DNA from 4 places in the Thalassospira sp. SN3W genome. Region 1 is predicted to be linked to each of the others. Evidence: predicted binding sites of a transcription regulator. Region 1 holds the regulator's gene; each other region holds the start of a gene.
What was found. The regulator LexA, encoded in region 1, represses DNA repair genes until DNA is damaged. The targets are predictions, from matches to a motif close to ATGTTCTANTTTGGTTC.
Positions count from the first base shown of each region.

Region 2: the regulator LexA is predicted to act here: its motif matches at 2,892-2,908, upstream of recA (recombinase RecA).
Region 3: the regulator LexA is predicted to act here: its motif matches at 3,040-3,056, upstream of P8T57_RS17800 (PA0069 family radical SAM protein).
Region 4: the regulator LexA is predicted to act here: its motif matches at 2,148-2,164, upstream of uvrA (excinuclease ABC subunit UvrA).

Region 1 covers NZ_CP121124.1:4,301,722-4,306,820, forward strand. Annotated here, with positions in the region: gene trpD (anthranilate phosphoribosyltransferase) at 1-621, shown strand, start outside; gene trpC (indole-3-glycerol phosphate synthase TrpC) at 618-1,415, shown strand; gene moaC (cyclic pyranopterin monophosphate synthase MoaC) at 1,436-1,915, shown strand; gene lexA (transcriptional repressor LexA) at 2,063-2,770, shown strand; gene P8T57_RS19840 (ComEC/Rec2 family competence protein) at 2,834-4,885, opposite strand; gene gltX (glutamate--tRNA ligase) at 5,093-5,099, shown strand, end outside.
Region 2 covers NZ_CP121124.1:2,983,596-2,988,694, forward strand. Annotated here, with positions in the region: gene P8T57_RS13440 (DMT family transporter) at 2-901, shown strand; gene P8T57_RS13445 (hypothetical protein) at 887-1,423, opposite strand; gene P8T57_RS13450 (DUF4198 domain-containing protein) at 1,432-2,223, opposite strand; gene nikR (nickel-responsive transcriptional regulator NikR) at 2,321-2,800, shown strand; gene recA (recombinase RecA) at 3,080-4,159, shown strand; gene P8T57_RS13465 (entericidin A/B family lipoprotein) at 4,410-4,550, shown strand; gene P8T57_RS13470 (DUF1328 domain-containing protein) at 4,644-4,820, shown strand; gene P8T57_RS13475 (entericidin) at 5,041-5,099, shown strand, end outside.
Region 3 covers NZ_CP121124.1:3,864,912-3,870,010, reverse strand. Annotated here, with positions in the region: gene P8T57_RS17820 (L-lactate permease) at 1-93, shown strand, start outside; gene P8T57_RS17815 (hypothetical protein) at 98-295, shown strand; gene P8T57_RS17810 (LysE family translocator) at 314-946, opposite strand; gene P8T57_RS17805 (inverse autotransporter beta domain-containing protein) at 1,311-2,936, shown strand; gene P8T57_RS17800 (PA0069 family radical SAM protein) at 3,071-4,234, shown strand; gene P8T57_RS17795 (tyrosyl-tRNA synthetase) at 4,330-4,608, opposite strand; gene P8T57_RS17790 (hypothetical protein) at 4,970-5,099, opposite strand, start outside.
Region 4 covers NZ_CP121124.1:4,137,217-4,142,315, reverse strand. Annotated here, with positions in the region: gene P8T57_RS19035 (Gfo/Idh/MocA family oxidoreductase) at 1-884, shown strand, start outside; gene fbaA (class II fructose-bisphosphate aldolase) at 905-1,984, shown strand; gene uvrA (excinuclease ABC subunit UvrA) at 2,175-5,003, shown strand; gene P8T57_RS19020 (hypothetical protein) at 5,026-5,099, opposite strand, start outside.

The DNA of each region.
Region 1 (5,099 bases):
ATGGCGCTTCTTGAAAAGGCGCTAAAGGAAATCAATCTGTGCTTCATGATGGCAACGCGCCATCATTCGGCGGTGCGTCACGTGATGCCGACCCGCGTTGAAATGGGCACGCGCACGATCTTCAACCTGCTGGGACCGCTGGCCAACCCGGCCAAAACCAAACGCCAGGTCATGGGTGTTTTCGCCCGTGAATGGGTCGAACCGATTGCCCATGTGCTGAACCGCCTTGGTTCCGAACATGCATGGGTTGTCTATGGTCATAGCGGCCTTGATGAAATTTCAACAACCGGCCCGACCTTTGTCGCCGAAGTCAAAAACGGCACGGTTACGACCTTTGAAATCAACCCCGAAGATTACGGCCTTGAAATCGTCACCCTTGATGCGCTTAAAGGCGGCGACGCCCAGACAAACGCGCAGGCCATTCTCGATCTTCTTGCCGGTAAAAAAAGCGCCTATCGCGATATCGTTCTGCTGAATGCCGCAGCCGCCCTTGTGGTGACCGACATCGCAACCGATCTTGCCGATGGCATCGCAAAGGCCCGCACCGCAATCGATTCTGGCAAAGCCGCAGAAACCCTGCAGGCACTTGTCCGCATTTCCAATCAGGGGACCGCAGCGTGAGCGACGTACTCGAACGTATCTGTAACGACAAACGCGACCATATCGCCGCCTGCAAGGCGCGAAAGTCACTTGCCGACCTCGAAACCGCCGCCAGATCGCAATCGGCACCGCGCGGCTTTATCAAGGCGCTTGAAACATCGGTTGCGGATGGTCGTTACGGTCTGATTGCCGAAATTAAAAAGGCATCCCCGTCCAAGGGCCTGATCCGCCCGGACTTCAATCCGCCCGTTCTGGCGCAGGCCTACAAGGCCGGTGGGGCAAGCTGCCTGTCGGTCCTGACCGACATTCCCTATTTCCAGGGCGATGACAGCTATCTGGTTGCCGCGCGTGCAGCGGTTGACCTGCCGGTATTGCGCAAGGATTTCATGCTTGATCCCTATCAGGTGACCGAAGCCCGGGCCCTTGGTGCCGATTGCATCCTTCTGATCATGGCAGCCCTCGAAGACGCCCAGGCCGCCGAGCTTGAAGACGCAGCAAACAGCCTTGGCATGGATGTCCTGATCGAGGTGCACAATGCACCGGAACTTGAACGTGCCCTGAAACTGAAATCAAAGCTTCTCGGCGTGAACAACCGCAATCTGAAAACGCTCGAAGTCTCCCTGACCACGACTGAAGAACTCGCTGGCATGGTTGATGACAGCCGGATGCTGGTCGCCGAAAGCGGCCTGTTCACGCACGATGACCTCGCCCGCATGGCAAAGGTCGGCGCGCAATGCTTCCTGATCGGCGAAAGCCTGATGCGTCAGGACGACGTCACCGCCGCCACCCGTAATATTCTTGGCCTCGCGGCCTGATAACGGAACAAGACACAGGCATGGCAGACAAACTTTCGCATATCGACGCCGCTGGTAACGCCGTCATGGTCGATATTTCGGCCAAGACCGATACCGCGCGCGTCGCCATCGCAAAGGGCCGTGTCCTGATGTCGGCGGAAACGGCCCGGCTGATTGCCGAACGCGGCCATAAAAAGGGCGACGTTCTTGGCATCGCCCAGCTTGCCGGGATTATGGGGGCCAAGAAAACCGCCGACCTGATACCGCTTTGCCATCCCCTGCCTCTAACCTCGGTCGAAGTCACGCTGGAACTCGCAACTGCCACCGATGCGGTAGATATTGTCGCGACCTGCAAAACCACCGGCAAAACCGGGGTGGAAATGGAAGCCCTGACCGCCGTTTCCGTTACCGCACTTACCGTGTTCGATATGTGCAAGGCGGTCGATAAAGCCATGCGGATTACCGATATTCGCGTTGTCCACAAGGAAGGCGGAAAGTCGGGTACTTTCACCGCCGACTGATCCCTGAAAGTACCCAAATTTCGTTTCTTGACCGAAAGAATGCCCTTAAACGGTGATTTTTCGGATTGTGGTGCTTGACGAACAAGCAGAACCAAAGTAGAACATTTATGTATTCGGTTTGTTCTTATTACTGGTTCGGAAAAAATCATGCTGACGCGCAAGCAATACGAATTGCTGGTCTATATCGATAATTACCTTCGCGATCATGGCATCTCGCCCTCTTTTGACGAGATGAAAGAAGCCCTGAGCCTGAAATCCAAATCCGGCATTCATCGACTGATCACCGGGCTTGAGGAACGCGGTTTTATTCGCCGTCTCGCCCATCGGGCCCGCGCGCTCGAAGTCTTGCGTCTTCCCGATAATAATGATGACGACGCGGCGGAAACGCCCAACAATGTTACCTCTATCGCCTCCGCGCGAAAGGCTGCGCATCGGCCGGCAACCGTGCCTTCGGCCTTTTCGGAATCGGGTGAATCCGTTTCCCTGCCGCTGTTTGGCCGGATTGCGGCGGGTACCCCGATCGAAGCCCTTCGCGATCAGACCACAATGGTGCAGGTCCCGGCAGCGCTTCTGGGAACCGGCGATCACTATGCGCTTGAAGTTTCCGGTGATTCGATGATCGATGCCGGTATTCTCGATGGCGACACAGTCCTGATCCAGCGTTGCGAACAGGCCAATGATGGCTCCATCGTTGTCGCACTGGTCGACGACGCCGAAGCCACTCTGAAACGCCTGAAACGTGGCCGTGGCGAAGTTCTGCTGGAACCGGCCAATGCGCGTTATGAAACGCGCGCGCTGTCGCCTGATCGTGTCCGCATTCAGGGACGTCTGATCGGTTTGCTGCGCCAATACTGATAGAATACCGAATAAACCGAACAAACCGAAAGAAACGCCGTCGGCCTTGCCTGACGGCGTTTTTTATTTGACCACCCTGCCTCCGATGATAATCCACGGCCAGATGCCGGACGTTTCACGCACGGTTTCGATCACCGGGGCGGCATCGGGCCGCAACGCAACCGATACGCCCCCCTGCCACCACAACAGGTCATCATCGATGACAGTCACATCCGGCGCACAGATATCATGCGGCATATCGCGTTTCAGGCTGATGATCATATCGCCATGGCGGCATGCATAGAACGGATTGGCAAGATCATTGGCAATGATCACCTGCCGTCCGGCGATCCTGACGGAACAAACCGTTGCGTCGCATTTTTCGATGACATTGCTGGCATCATGATCGGCGATACCAAATCGCGCCATCCAGACCGACTGCTGAAAATCCGAAATGCCTTCGGGCAGGACAAGTTTGTCGCGCACCCTGTCGCGAATTGCCCAGCTTTCCTGATCCCCCGAAACCAGAATATCCGCCGGGCGATACAGGATTTGCGCCGCAATCGCCACGCATAGCGGAATGACAGCCAACCGGGCAATCGCGTTCCCCCGCCAGACCAGCCACCAGGCCATCGCCATCATGATGCCGATGGCAAATACGGCACTAAACTGCTCGACATGCCAAAGCCCCCAGGCCTGATCGGCGGCAAGGCTTGCGGTTTCAATCAACAATGTCAGTCCCGGCTTCATCAACCACAATGCCAGTCCCCCGGCCCCGAACGGCATCAGAACAAGCGTCGCCACAATCAGCGGCATCACCCAGAACGCCATCACCGGAATGGCAATCAGGTTGGACACGATCCCGATCATCGAAATCCGCCCAAAATGAAACCCGATGATCGGCGCGGTCACCGCCGTAACCAGCAACCCGGTCATCACCAGCCCGGCAAAAAACAGCCAAAGCCGGAATAGCCATGACCGATCCCCCGACTTGTCAAACCATCGCCTGCCCGGGCCATCATAAAACGCCACCAGAACCGACACCGCCGCAAAGGAAAGCTGAAAGCTTGGCCCCAATACCGCATCGGGCCGCAGGATCAGAACAACCAGCGCCGCAAACGCCACCAGCCGCAACGATATCGCCCGCCGATCCAGCAGCAACGCAACCCAGACAATCGTCAACGTCACAAAGGCACGCTGCGTCGGAACACTGGCCCCTGACAGGCCAAGATAGATCACGGCTGCGCCCATCGCCCCGATAGCCGCCCATTTCTTGATCGGAAACCGCAGCGCAAGGGCGGGAATGGCCGCCATGCCAAACCGCAGGAAAAAGAAAACCGTCCCGCTTAAAAGCCCCATATGCAGCCCGGAAATCGCCAGAAGATGCGCCAATCCCGATTTGCGAAGATCATCGGCAATTTCCGCACTGACATCGCCGCGTTCGCCGACAATCAGTGCCTTGGCAATCCCGGCCTCTGCGCCGGTAAGGCTCTGATCGATTGCCGTCATGATCGTCAGGCGCAGACTTTCGATCCGGTCCGAAACCGGCTGCATCATTCCTGTTTCGGCCTTCTTGGTCACACTATATTTATGGCCGAAAACAAACCCGGTCGCCCCGATCCCGTCCAGATATAATCCGCGTGAAAAATCCGGGTCGCCCGGCACGGACGCTGCACGCAACGGAAACAGCCGTGCCGTTGCCACGATATGATCCCCGACGGAAAGCTCATCGCCACCTGGAAGGCTCAATCGCACCTTCCAGTCAAATGCCCGGTCCTCAAGCCCCGCGATCCGCATTGGTGCCACGGTCATGCGCATCCTGCCGCCTCGTGGTTCCAGAAGCGTGATGTCGCCTTCGATCTCTGTCATGTAAAGCGTCTTGGTCAGAAGCCCGGATGGCGCCCTTCCAAGATGGATGGATGCAATCAGCAACCCGCCACAAAAACCCGCCAGCAGCAGAATGCCAAAGAATGGCAAAACCCAGCGTCGCGAAATCCACAATCCGGACAGCAAAAGAATCACCGCAAGGCCGGTTTGCTGTACCGTCAGGCGCGCAGGGAGAGAAAAATACGCCGCACATCCCAACCCGAAGAATATAACCGTGCACAGGATCCAGGAATTTCTGCGCGCGGCCAACAACAATCCTGTTTGCGAAAATATTCTCGCAACATATTGATTTTTATTAATTCCATCACGACTTATTCGACGAATGTACAATAGCCTGCCCGGCGCACAGTTTCTATCTATCATCGGCTGTGGTGCAACACCGCCGCATATGTGTTATAGCGTGCACGCCAAAAGTCATTACGACAAGCAACAACATCCAGCCAACGGATAGAGTGAATGACGG
Region 2 (5,099 bases), 1.3 Mb from region 1:
CATGATCCCGTTCTTCGGTGAAGCAGCCGCCTTTACTGCCGCGATGGCCTGGGCGACGTCGAGCATGATTTTTTCCAACATTGGCGGCAAGGTCGGCGCGCAGACGGTCAATCGCGGGCGTCTGGCCTGCTCGATTACCTGTCTGACGGTGTTGCACTGGCTATTGAAAGGCCAGCCTTGGCCGAGCGCGGTAACGTGGGAGCAGCTTGGCTGGTTGTCACTGTCGTCGGTTCTTGGCCTTGTGATTGGCGATGCCATGCTGTTTCAGGCCTTTGTGACCCTGGGGGCGCGGTTATCGATGCTGATGATGTCGACCGTGCCGATCATGGGGGCGGTGTTGGGCTGGTTTCTGTTTGACGAAGTCCTCAGCCCTCAGGAAATGTCGGGTATTGCGCTTGGCATTGGTGGCATTCTTTTGGTCATCATGATGAAAAAGGGGCGTCCTGTCGGGTTGGAAGGACGCAATTATCTGGTTGGTATCTTGTTTGGACTTGGCGGTGCCATTGGTCAGGTCGCGAATCTGGTGACGGCGAAATATGCACTGATCAGCGGTTATTCTGCGCTGTCGGCCACATGGATCAGAACCTTTGTCGCGGTTGTGATCATGTGGGGAATTGCGATTGCCATGGGGCGTGCTCGGCGCACGATTGTGGCGTGCAGCGCACCTGATGTCGGGCGGTGGCTGTTTCTGGGGGCTTTTATCGGCCCGGCGCTTGGCGTGTGGCTCTCGATGGTGGCGGTTCAGAATGCCAATGTCGGTATCGCATCAACGCTGATGGCGTTGCCACCGGTTTTGCTGATTGTCTATGAAGGTGTGGTTCTGCGCCGCCCCGTTGGCCTGCAGGCCATCGTCGGGACCTGCATGGCCTTTGGGGGTGTTGCGCTTTTATTCCTGCATTAAGTGCGATTTTCTCTGCCTTTTGATCCTGGTGATCCAGCCCGGCAGAAAGGCAAGATTGGTTATCAGGCTGAAACCGAACAGGATTGCAGCCCAGACCGGCAGGTCAAGCAAGGCGCTGTTTCCCTGCAATCCGGGGGTTGGGGCCGAGGATTGTGTCCCCGGTGGCGGTGTTTTTTCCGATGAATGGATCAGGACAACCTGATGACCCATGCCGTCTGATACCATTATTTTCCAATGCGCATCGGTATGATCTTCAGGGCGTAATGCCGGAACCGCGACGGCAAGGCGTCCTTCACGATCAGTTCTTCCTTTTTGCCAGGTTTTCCCGTCCGGTGACGTCACTGTGGCTTCGGCAAATATCATTGGTGAGCCATCTGTATAGCCGAACTGATAGACGGTGGCGGTCCGGTTTTGGTCAATCTGCCATCCCGCACCGTGGGCAATCGCCGGGAACGATCCTGCACAAAGCAGGATCGCGCAGGCAATTGCCGCGATCATCAAACGCCCAAACGATTGCAGCATGTGGCGGCCTATTGGCTGACATCGAAAGTCAGGGTTGCCCGCAGGTTATGTACCCGGACAGATGCATCAGAGTCCGGGACATCGGCCGCAACCCGAACCATCCAAAGACCCGGTTTCGTAATCCGGATTTTGGCAATGCCGCTGCCACGATCATCGCTGAAAGTTTCGGTGTAATAGGCATAAGACGATGGCGTGTCGGTAAATCCGGCATAGGTTGCCAGGACACTGGTCGAATAAGGTTGCCCGTCCAGCAGGATTTGAACCGCAACGTCTTGGCCGATTGCCGTCATGCGCGGATCGGAAAGCGGCACGATTTCAAGTTTGTGCCCCAGAGGGGAAGAAATGAAATCCGCGTTTTGGGAGCCTCCAGTCAGGTTTTTGGAAAATTTTTCAAATCGGGATGACGCAACCGCATCGGGATGTGCGTCCGGCCCGCCTTCTTTCCAGCCATCGGGCGTTTGTGACCAGATTACCGGCAGGCGATGCCCGACAAGCCATGCGGGTTCTTCTTTGGAAAGGGTGAATGTGCCAGTCAGATTGGGGGCATCCGCATTTTCAGTGACATCAAGTTCGGTGTTGGCCGAGGGGGTGATCAATTGTGCACGGACATGCTTTGGCGCTTCGGCTTCTTCCGGAGTGCCGAAAACATGAGTCGAATCGAGGATGAAGGCAGCAGTGTCCTTGCCATTCGCGGGGGTGGTTTTGCTGCTGGCGACAAATTCATGGGCCGCTGCGCCAAAGCCGATCAGGCACCCCAGTGCGGCAATTGCAAGCGGGGTTGTGAACTTTGATTGAAACATCTGCTATCCTTTGGGAGATTAGGGAAGTTGAAAGGCGGTATGAACTTTTCAAAAATGTTCATACGAGTCAAGCTGATGATTCTGAAAGGGAATTCGTATGACCCGCGTGACCGTATCAATCGAAGACGATTTGATGGAGGCGTTCGATGCTTTCCTTGAGCATCGCGGCTACACCAACCGGTCAGAAGGTTTTCGTGACCTGATCCGGGAAAAGCTCCAGAATACCAAGCTTGACGAAGACACCGGTGGCGTTGGCATAGCGGTCCTGAATTATGTTTATGATCATGAAGAACGCATGCTGGCATCACGGCTGATGAGTGCGCAGCACGAACATCATGACCTGACCGTTTCGACCGTGCATTTCCATATTGATCACGATACGTGCCTTGAAAGCGTGACCTTACGCGGCAAGCTTTCCGATATTCGCAAATTCGCCGATCAGGTTCTGGCACAACCTGGCGTGCGCCATGGGCAGCTTTATTCGGTTCCGGGTGAATTGCATGTCGAAACCCATCATCACGGCGATGACGATCATGGACATGCACATCGGCACGAACATCTGAAAATCACGACCTGAACCGGGCTTCTCCGAATTGTTTTAAAAATCCCGGCACAAGCCCGGCGACAATTTTATTTATCCGGGTTCGAATTCTTACCCACCAGAATGAGAACAAACTTGCAACATCCATTTTTTTGTGCGAGTGTTCACATTATGTTCTCAATGCGTTTGCCGGAAAATGGTTGGCGTGATGTCAGTTATCCGGCGGGGCACCTAGCGGTGGCGTTCCGCATTTAGGACCGGGGAACCGCCTGCGTTGCATCCTACCCGGCCCTGTGGAATAAGAGAGTTCGAAAAATGATTCAGACCGCGCTGCATTTGGTGGATAAGGATACGATGGATAAGCAGAAGGCACTCGAAGCCGCCCTTGGGCAGATCGAACGCGCATTTGGCAAGGGCTCGATCATGAAGCTCGGCCAGCGCGATAGTGCGGTTGATATTTCAGCCATTTCGACCGGATCGCTTGGCCTTGATATCGGGCTTGGCATTGGTGGTCTGCCGCGTGGCCGCATCGTCGAAATTTACGGCCCGGAAAGTTCGGGTAAAACCACACTGGCCCTGCACACCATTGCCGAGGCCCAGAAACTGGGCGGCACCTGTGCTTTTGTCGATGCCGAGCACGCGCTTGATCCGGGTTATGCCCGCAAGCTGGGGGTGAATACCGACGAACTCCTGATTTCGCAGCCTGACGCCGGTGAACAGGCGCTTGAAATCGCCGATACGCTGGTGCGTTCCGGTGCGATTGATGTTCTGGTCGTCGATTCGGTTGCCGCCCTTGTGCCACGTGCGGAACTTGAAGGCGAAATGGGCGATACCCACGTTGGCCTGCAGGCCCGCCTGATGAGCCAGGCATTGCGAAAGCTGACCAGTTCGGTCTCGCGTTCCAACTGCATGGTCATCTTCATCAACCAGATCCGTATGAAGATCGGTGTGATGTTCGGTAGTCCGGAAACCACCACCGGCGGTAACGCGCTTAAATTCTATGCGTCTGTCCGTCTCGATATTCGCCGTATCGGCCAGATCAAGGATCGTGACGAAGTCGTGGGTAACCAGACCCGCGTGAAGGTTGTCAAAAACAAGATGGCCCCGCCGTTCAAGCAGGTCGAATTCGACATCATGTATGGCGAAGGCATTTCCAAGATGGGTGAAATCCTTGATCTTGGCGTCAAAGCAGGCATCGTCGAGAAATCCGGTTCCTGGTTCTCGTACAATTCGACCCGTATCGGTCAGGGCCGCGAGAATGCCAAGACCTTCCTGCGTGAAAATCCGGAAATGACCGCCGAGATCGAACGCAGCATCCGCGAAAGTGCCGGCCTGATTGCTGAGGCAATGACCAGCATGAGCGATGATGAACCGTCAAATGACGATGATGCGTGATTGCTGACTACCGATTTTCGCCAAATACATCAAACGGGTCCTTCGGGGCCCGTTTTTTGTTGCGAGGTAGGCAAATCCGCAATTGCCCCAAAATGATCAAGATTGGCTGCAACCCGCAAAAACAAAGACATCGGCTCTGCCTTAATTGCGTCAGATCAGACACTTGGCAACCGCACAGGGAACTTTGTCTTTCCGGCTCCGTTATGAGGAATGTCAACAAAATCACGTCGAGCAAACAGGAGAAACCGAAATGTCTGACTTTCTGAAAAAGCTTTTCGCCGTTGCAATGATTTCCGGCATGGGTCTTGGCCTTGCCGCCTGCGAGACCGCCGAAGGCTTTGGCAAAGACATGGAAAATGCGGGTGAGTCCATTCAGGAAGAAGCTGAATAACAATATTGCCGTGCGGCTTCTCTGATGCCTGACGGGCACCGGGCTTGATCCCGATGATCCGCCAACGGCCAAAACCGAAAAGGAGATAACATCATGTTGGGTTGGGCAGTCTTTTGTCTCATTCTGGCGCTTGTCGCCGCCGTCCTTGGTTTTGGCGGCTTGGCAGGTACGTTTGTCGGGATCGCAAAGATCCTGTTCTTTGTCTTCCTCGTACTGTTCGTTGTTTCGCTTCTGGTCAACGCACTGCGTGGTCGTCGTCCACCGATCTGATCGCGATATCGACAATAATACGAGCAAACGGAAACGGGCGTGCTGCGGCGCGCCCGTTTTTCTGCGTGGCTTTTAAATCATCCATGCAGGAAAGAGTTGCCAGCCGGTCGTGACCCCGACAAGATAGCAACCGATTTCGGAAGCCATATGCCTTGCGTCAGAAGCGGGCCGCGGCCGCCTTCAAAATCAACATGTCGTTAAAGGCAGGAGCAATCAAACGATGTCTATTCTTGTAAAACGTATTCTGGCACTGGCCCTGATTGCGGGCTTTGGCATGTC
Region 3 (5,099 bases), 440 kb from region 1:
TTATCGGTCGTGCTGAAAACCGGTGTGCTTCTCACCGCCCTTTGCGGCTTCATGGCGCTGGGCCTGTTGCTGATTGCGATGATCGGGGGATAAGACCATGAAAAACAAGCTGTTCAATCCGGTCTTTCTGTTTCTGGCGTCCCTGATCCTGCCGCTGGTCGCGTTCGAAGCCCTGATAAACGAAGATGCCGCCCTTTCCGGTGTCCTGTCAGGCATCCCGGTTGACATCCCGGTGGGCGGCATTCTGTTTGGTCTGTTTGCGGCCGTCATGGCGCTGATTGCCATCAAGAAATAATACGGTTCCGGCCCGATATCAGGGCCGGAACATCGCAAGCTTGATCCCGAACGCAATAAACACGCTGCCGGTCACGGCCTTTAATGCGCGCTGGAACGATCCACTGCGTGCCATACCTGTCAGGCGCGACAGCAGAATAATCATGGTCGAAAACCAGATGATATTGATGCTGGCATGCACACAAACCAGCATGAAGGCCGATGTAATGGCCCCGTCGCCGACCGGAATGAATTGCGGAAATGCCGCAAGATAGAAAATCGATACCTTGGGATTAAGCGCATTGGTCAGGAACCCTTCGCCATACGCCACCAGAAGCGTCCTGCGGCGTTTGGCCGGGGCCACTTCGGCAACGGTTTTAACCCCGCGCCATGCCTCGCGCAGCGCCTTGAAACCGACCCAGCAAAGATATGCCGCACCGGCAATCTTCACCATCATGAACAATTGTGCCGACTGCACAAGGATCACCGAAATCCCCAAAATCGACAATGTGCCATGCAGGTAAAAGGCGGTCACGAAACCGGCAACATTGGCAAATCCGGCTGCCCGTCCCGATGTCGGAACGGTTTTGGCAATCAGAACGCCATTGGGGCCCGGCGACATCACCAGAAGGGCCGTAACAAGCGTGAAGCTGATAAACTGTGCCCAATCCATCAGAGTGGCTCCTTAAAAGAGGGTGGCCACGAAACTATAGATGGATTGTAAAAACCGGCAAGCGCGCGATTGTACCGATACATGACAATCGAAAAGGCAATTTAAAAGGTCGACAAAAAGACGGGGCTCAATAGTCCGCCTTTGCGCACCTCGCACTGTTTCCTATCCATAAAACGCAATGGATATCCACTTCGCGCAGGAAAATATCGCATCCCTGCCGTTGCTGTGGCGACCCATGCGCAAATCCCCTAATCCTCGGACTTCCATTTCATGAACTGGCTTAACTGCCGATCTGACTGATGCGCAAAATGCCAGCGATTTTTCCTGCCGCGCATAAGCCAGATCAAAATGATTGAAGACAAAAATGAAAAAATATGCGGTTGGATTTGTCTGTAGCTGCGCCGTCGCTTTTGCGCCATCCGCGCATGCTCAGGACGCAGATGGCGGCAACAAATGGGGACCGCATATCGACCTTGAAGGCAAGGCCGGCACAGACCGCAACCTTGGTGAAACCGATCTGTTCATTCCGCTATGGCAGGATGACGATACCCTGACCTTTGCCAATATCCGCGCGCGGATGGATGATGCCAACAGTCACGAAGGCAATTTCGGTGTCGGCATTCGCCAGATGCTTGATAGCGGCTGGAATATTGGCGGCTATGGCTATTTTGATCGCCGCCACAGCGCGTATGACAACAAATTCAATCAGGTGACTTTCGGGGCCGAAGCCCTTTCGCTTGACTGGGATTTTCGCGCCAATGCCTATATGCCGGTCGGCAGGACAAGCTATATGGAAGACAGCCTGAGCACGGTGGATTTTTCCGGCACCACGATCATGTACCGTCAGGGCGAAGAACGCGCCCTTCGCGGTTTTGATGCCGAAATCGGCTGGCGCGCACCATTGTTTGAAGCCACGGCACCACAACAATTGCGCCTTTACGCAGGCGGCTATCGCTTTACCGAAGACGATGTGGACACGGTACAGGGACCTCGCGGGCGGCTTGACCTGACCTTTGATGAAATACCGTTCCTGTGGGAAGGCTCGCGCTTTTCGCTGGGGGCTGAAATCCAGCATGACGACCCGCGCGGCACACAAAGCTTTGCCAGCTTCCGCCTGCGCATTCCGCTTCAGGATTTTGGCGACAATCCCAAACCGCGCCTGAACGCTATCGAACGCCGCATGACCGATCCGATCATACGCGACATTGATATCGTCAGTCAGGCCGGGCAATTCACAACGGCAGAGGAAATAACAAGCACAGCCAACGGCAACACCATCACACTTGTCAGCAGTGCAACAACATCAAGTGCCGACCTCGCCACGACCATCTCATCCGCCGGTGCCAATTCGACCGTGATCCTGAATGGCAGCTTTGCCAGTGTGAACAGCCGCCTTGATGTGCAAAATGGTCAAACCATCATGGGGGCTGGCGACCTCAACGTTCAAACACCTTCCGGTCGCACCGTGACCATTACCACACCGGGTGCCAGCCTAAGCGGCGAAGGATCCTCTCCGGTCGGTTTCGGCAGTCCAAGCCATATTTTCAACATGGCCAGCAACAGCCGCCTTGTCGGCGTTACCGTCTCAACCTCCGACACGCAGGCAACCGCAGCAGTGCGGATTAACGGCGTGAATAACGTCGAAATCATCAATAGCACATTGACCAGCAACGCCACGGGCAACACGTCCTTTGGCATACAGGTTATCGGAAACGCGCAAAACACCGTCATTCGCGGCAATACGATCACATCCACCAGTAACGATACCTTTGCCTATGCCCTGTCAGTCATCGGATCAGACAACCTCGTCTTCGAGAACAACACACTCAATATCAGCGGGGCGACAAACAACCACCTGATTTTCTTTAACCTGAACAATACGAATCTCTCCGGCTCCGGCAACAGCGGCAATGTAAGCACATGCAATGTCGGTGGCGGGACAAGCACCGGCTCCATCAGTTTCACGACAGCAACGCCGACCTGCCCTTAATCAGGAATGCTGTTGATAACCGGATGATGTCATGCCAACGGTCTGCCGCTGTCCGCGTTGATATCGGGGGGGGGGCAACCTGGGTACAACGTATTTCGCTTGAATGTTCCTATTTTGTTCTATAATTTGAGCATATGCGAAACATCATCGAACCGACATCAGATCACATCGAAACCGCCCAACCGGGCGAAGGCTGGATCAATCCGGATTTTGATCCGGATCTGCTGCCCGCGCGCAGGCAAAAAGGCCGCGGGGCGGTATCGAACATTGATGGCCGATTTGAACGCCATATCCATCAGGCGGTCGATGATGGCTGGATGAACAGCCTGATGGAAGATCAGGACGCGCCGCGCATCCGCACCACCCTTGGCATTGATGGCGCACGCAGCGTGATCACCAGAAATCAAAGCCCCGATGTGCCGTTTGACCGTTCGATCAATCCCTATCGCGGCTGTGAACATGGCTGCATCTATTGCTTTGCCAGGCCAACCCACGCTTATCTGGGCCTGTCGCCGGGCTTGGATTTTGAAACAAAACTGTTCTGGAAACCCGACGCCCCGACCCTTTTGCGCAAACAGCTCGCCGTCAAAAGCTATATGCCCGCCCCGATCGTGATTGGCACCAGCACCGATCCCTATCAGCCGGTAGACCGAGAAAAACAGCTGACCCGCTCAATCATCAGGGTACTATCGGATTGCCAGCATCCGTTTTCGATCATCACCAAGGGCGCACTGGTCACCCGCGACATTGATCTGATCGCGCCGATGGCCGCCAGAAACCGCGCGTCGGTCGCAATATCGGTCACAAGCCTTGATCACAGATTATCCAACCTTCTCGAACCGCGTGCCTCCGCCCCGCACCGTCGGCTTGATGCCATTCGCAAACTTGCCTATGCCGGTATTCCCGTAACGGTCCTGTGCGCGCCGATCATTCCCGGCCTGAATGACATGGAAATCGAAAATCTGGTTGCCGCGGTTCATGACGCCGGGGCAACGTCCGTATCGCACATCGTCGTCCGCCTGCCGCTTGAAATCGCCGACCTGTTCGAAGAATGGCTTGCGGCCCATTATCCTGATCGCAAGGCAAAGGTCATGTCCCTGATCCGTCAGATGCGCGACGGCGAACGCTATCAATCCGAATTTGGCACCCGCATGCGCGGCACCGGCCCGATTGCCGACCTGATTGCCAGGCGATTTGATGCTGCACGCAAAAAACACGGCATGACCGGCCGGTCGCTCAACCTTGATTGCAGCGGCTTTGTCCGCCCCAACGCGAACGGGCAAATGTCGCTGTTCTGAGATCACCAGCAACATCGCCCCCCTCACCCCCAAGCCCTGCTCGCACGACCGGCGGGCACCAACCCGATCACTCCGCCCCGGTCACTCCGCCCCAATCACTCTGCACGACGGATCAGCATCGTTCTTTGACCGCCAACGGTAAGGCGCAATACTTCGCCATCATCAAATGCGTAACTAAGGATATGATGATCAGGATCCACAATCTGTTTGTCCTCGATCATGACAGCACCATTTGCGACCAGCGCGCTCGCTGCCGCAATGGTATCGGCAAACCCCGCCATCAGAATAAGCGGCACCACCCCGATCCCGTCTTTCAGGGCATTGGACGTGAAATCAAGTGTCGGCATGCGATCCGCAAGGGAGATATGGGTCATTTTCCGGTTTCCTTGTTGGTGGGGCCACCTCGGGCAAACCGGTTTATGGAAAAAACAAAGGCCGCCCTGGGGCAGCCGGTCTTGGTTTAATTTACAAACACATCAACAGGCGCCGCGCTATGTGCACGACGTAAAATAGGCGTTCTGATGTGTAACAATGTTTTCCATCTTTAAATCATTACGTACCTTATGCTGTCAGGTCAAGCCTGATTGCAGCAGCTTTGTCCGCCCGAATGCCAACCGGCAGATGCAGTTGCTGTGAACAGCCCACCGGGGCACCAGTTCAATGCTGCACACAGCAAAACACCCGCCCCGGCAAAGCCGTTAGGCGGGTGTTGTTGATCAGCCGGATAATGGCGGTTTATCCCACCACCCGGTACCGGGCGTGTGGGGCGGGGATTGCCGTAATCGACGGATCGATCTTCGGCAAAACCCCGCCTTCCTCCGCGCCTGTATATTCTGTCAAATCCTCGTTTTTGGCGTCGGTATCG
Region 4 (5,099 bases), 160 kb from region 1:
CGGCAACAAAACCTGATGCAGTTTCGATCAACACATATACCGAAACCCATGCTGATTTTGCCATCGCCGCATTCGAAGCCGGGGCGCATGTCTTTATTGAAAAGCCATTGGCAGCTAATGCCGAGGATGCCGAACGTGTGGTCAATGCAGCCAAAAAGCACGGTCGCAAACTGGTGATCGGCTATATCCTGCGCCATCATCCGTCTTGGGCAAAGTTCGTTGAAGTTGCAAAGACACTCGGCAAGCCGCTCGTCATGCGCATGAACCTGAACCAACAAAGCAGCGGTGCTTTCTGGGAAACCCATAAACGGTTGCTCAACAGTGTTTCACCGATTGTCGATTGTGGTGTGCATTATCTTGACATGATGTGTCTGATGACCGGCGCAAAACCGGTATCGGTCAGCGCCATCGGCGTACGCCTGTCGGATGAAGTTGCACCGGAAATGTATAACTATGGTCAGTTGCAGGTGCGCTTTGATGACGGATCAGTTGGCTGGTACGAGGCCGGTTGGGGACCAATGATCAGCGAAACCGCCTTTTTCGTCAAAGATGTGATCGGACCGAAAGGCTGTGTTTCCATCACCGATGTTGAAGAAAAAGGTGCGGGTTCTGCCGATATCGATACCCACACAAAGACGAATGCCTTAAAGCTTCATCATGCTGCCACAGATGCAGCCGGAAAATTTACACAATCTGACGAAATCATCCGCACAGACGACGAGCCCGATCATGACGGCCTGTGTCTGCGTGAACAGCAATTTTTCCTAAAGTCTATAACGGAAAACCTTGACCTTACGCAGCATATGGAAGATGCATTGGGCTCCTTACGGATTGCCCTCGCTGCGGATCAGTCGGTACGCACGGGGGAAACAATAATACTCTGACCCCCAGGAGGAGTACCCACATGCCTTCCGTTAAACCCGGTGTTGTTACCGGTTCTGCCTATCGTGACCTTGTCGCTGCCTGCAAACAGGACGGTTACGCCCTTCCCGCCGTCAATATCACATCGTCCAGCACGATGAATGCCGCCCTTGAAGCCGCTGCAAATGCCGGTTCTGACATCATCATTCAGCTTTCGAATGGCGGTGCACAGTTCTTTGCCGGCAAGGGCATCAAGGACGCTGCAGCAGCCCGTGTCGTGGGCGCTGTTTCGGCTGCACGCCATGCCCAGCTGATGGCTGAATATTATGGTGTTGCTGTCGTCATGCATACCGACCACGCAAACCGGAAATTCGTTCCGTGGGTCGATGAAATGCTGAAATGGAGCGAAAAGGCCTATGCCGAGACCGGCAAGGCGCTTTACAGCTCCCACATGCTGGACCTGTCCGAGGAACCGCTCGAAGACAACCTGTCGACCTGCGAAGAGTTCCTCAAACGCATGTCGAAAATCGAAATGAGCCTGGAAATCGAACTGGGCGTGACCGGCGGCGAAGAAGACGGTATTGGCCATGACCTTGATACTAGTGTCGAGGAAATTGATCCACGTCTTTATACCCGCCCAGAAGAAGTCGAAGAAGCATACCGTCGCCTTGCTCCGCTTGGCCATTTCTCGGTCGCGGCGGCATTCGGCAACGTTCATGGCGTTTATAAACCGGGTAACGTCAAGCTTCGTCCGGAAATCCTTCTGGAATCCCAGAAATATGTTTCGGAAAAGCATAACCTTGGCGACCGTCCGCTAGACTTCGTGTTCCATGGCGGTTCGGGTTCGGAAAAAGAAAAAATCGAAGAAGCTGTCGGTTATGGCGTCTTCAAGATGAATATCGATACCGATACCCAGTTCGCCTATTCGCGCCCGGTTGGCGAATATGTCGAAGCCAACGCACGTGCGTTCAAGTATCAGGTCGATCCGGATACCGATCAGCCCTACAAAAAACAATACGATCCGCGCGTATGGGTCCGTGAAGCAGAACTTTCGATGGTATCCCGCCTCGAAGAAGCTTTCAAGGATCTTGGCGCAACCGGCCGGTCGGTTACCAAAGGGTGATCCTTTAGGATTGCAAAAGCATGTTCAACCCGCCGGTTTTTCCGGCGGGTTTTTTCGTGCATTGTCTTGCGCTGCGAAAAAAACAGACTACTCCTGACAGATACTGACAGGAACTGTCTGGGGTGCGCTTGCGTATCAGGTTTGGCTCCTCTATACCTTTTCCGAACATTACAGGAACAAAAGGCCCGACATGCTGACGAAAATTTCGGTTCGCGGTGCGAAAGAACATAACCTGCAAAATATCGATGTTGAACTGCCCCGCGATGCTCTGGTGGTCATCACTGGTCTGTCAGGGTCAGGCAAAAGTTCGCTGGCGTTCGATACGATTTATGCCGAAGGACAGCGTCGTTATGTCGAAAGCCTGTCAGCGTACGCACGTCAATTCCTTGAATTGATGCAAAAACCCGATGTGGAATATATCGATGGCCTGTCTCCTGCCATTTCCATCGAACAGAAAACAACATCGCGCAACCCGCGCTCGACTGTGGGAACGGTTACCGAAATTTATGACTATATGCGTCTTCTCTGGGCGCGCGTTGGCATCCCGTATTCCCCGGCAACCGGCCTTCCGATTGTCAGCCAGACCGTATCGCAGATGGTTGACCGCGTTATGGAAATGCCCAAAGGCACGCGGCTTTATCTGCTGGCACCGTTCGTTCGGGGGCGTAAGGGTGAATACAAAAAGGAACTGCGTGACCTTCGCACACGCGGGTTCCAGCGCGTCAAGATTGATGGCGAAATGTATGACATCGACGAAGCGCCTGAACTGAACAAAAAGCTAAAGCACGATATCTCGGTCGTGGTTGACCGTCTGATCGTCAAGGAAGGGATAGCAACCCGCCTTGCAGACAGTTTTGAAACCGCCCTTGAACTGACAGACGGTATCGTTCTGACCGAAGATGCCAAAACCGGGGAAACAACCGTGTTCTCGGCAAAGTTCGCCTGCCCGGTTTCCGGTTTCACGATTGAGGAAATAGAACCGCGCCTGTTCTCGTTCAACAATCCGTTTGGTGCCTGCCCGGCCTGTGATGGCCTTGGAACCCAGATGGAATTCGATCCGGAACTGGTCGTCCCCGATGAAGGCAAAAGCCTTGACGATGGCGCTGTTGCGCCGTGGGCCAGCACCACGTCGAAATATTATCTTCAAACCCTGCGGGCGGTCGCCAAGCATTTCGGTTTCAAGACCAATGTCGCATGGGAAAAGCTTCCGAAAACAGCACAGGACATCATTCTGTATGGTTCAGGTGATGAAGACGTCACGGTGACCTACGATGACGGTTCGCGCAGCTACAAGGTTGCCCGACCGTTCGAAGGCGTCATTCCCAACATGTCGCGCCGCTGGCGCGAAACCGACAGCCAGTGGGCACGCGACGAACTTTCGAAGTATCAGACGGTTTCAAGCTGCCCGACCTGCGAAGGCCATCGCCTGAAACCCGAGGCACTGGCCGTGAAGATCGACAAATCCACGATTTCGGAGATCACCGATCTTTCGATTGGCAAGGCCGCCGACTGGTTCCAGGCGCTTGAAGGCAAACTGAACGAAAAAGAAACCGAAATCGCGCGACGCATCCTGCGCGAAATCAATGATCGCCTGCGTTTCCTGCGGGATGTCGGGCTGGATTATCTGTCGATGTCGCGTACATCTGGCACACTTTCAGGTGGCGAAAGCCAGCGTATCCGGCTGGCGTCGCAAATCGGATCCGGCCTGACCGGGGTCTTGTATGTTCTGGATGAACCTTCCATTGGCCTGCATCAGCGTGACAATGATCGCTTGCTTGAGACCCTGAAACGTCTTCGAGATCTGGGCAACACCGTGCTTGTTGTTGAACATGACGAAGACGCCATTCGTGCCGCCGATTATGTCGTTGATATGGGCCCTGGTGCTGGTATCCATGGCGGTCGTATTGTTGCCGAAGGCACACCCGAACAGATACAGCAGAACCCGAACAGCCTGACCGGAAAGTATCTTGTCGGGGTTGAACAGATCGCCGTTCCCAAGGAACGACGCAAGGGTAATGGCAAATCGATCGCAATCAAGGGCGCACGTGCCAACAACCTACAAAATGTCGATGCCAAATTCCCGCTTGGCAAATTCATCTGTGTTACCGGTGTTTCGGGTGGCGGCAAGTCCAGCCTTGTTATTGAGACGTTGTATAAGGCGCTAGCCAAACGGATGCATAATGCGCGCAATCACCCCGGTGCCCATGACACCATCACCGGCATCGAACATATCGACAAAATCATCGATATCGACCAAAGCCCGATTGGCCGCACCCCGCGTTCGAACCCGGTCACCTATACCGGGGCCTTCACCCCGATCCGTGACTGGTTCTCGCAACTGCCCGAGGCCAAAACACGCGGTTACAAGCCCGGCCGTTTCTCGTTCAACGTCAAGGGTGGCCGTTGTGAAGCTTGTCAGGGCGATGGCGTGATCAAGATCGAAATGCATTTCCTGCCTGATGTTTACGTTACCTGTGATCAGTGCAAGGGTAAGCGATACAACCGCGAAACGCTGGAAATATCATTTAAAGGCAAATCGATATCTGACATTCTTGATATGACAGTCGAAGAAGGTGCCGATTTCTTCAAGGCCGTTCCATCCATTCGCGACAAGATGGAAACCTTAAAACAGGTCGGGTTGAGCTACATCCATCTGGGGCAGCAGGCAACGACCCTTTCGGGTGGTGAAGCGCAGCGCGTGAAGCTTGCCAAGGAACTGTCAAAGCGGGCCACTGGCCGCACGCTTTACATCCTTGATGAACCAACCACCGGGCTTCATTTCCATGATATCCGCAAGCTCCTGGAAGTGTTGCACACCATTGTCGATCAGGGCAACACGGTGGTTGTGATCGAACATAACCTTGATGTCATAAAAACTGCCGACTGGATCATTGATATCGGTCCCGAGGGTGGTGATGGCGGCGGCAAGCTGGTTGGTTGCGGCACACCAGAGGCCATCATGGCCAACGAGGAAAGCTATACCGGTAAATACCTTAAACGCCATCTCGGCCTGAAGTAATGTCTTAAAGCGAAGCGGGCACCTAGCCCGCTTCGACCCGATCTTCGACCCGTTTGACAAGAGCAGAGCTTAGCCGCTCGCTAAAGCCTGACAGGA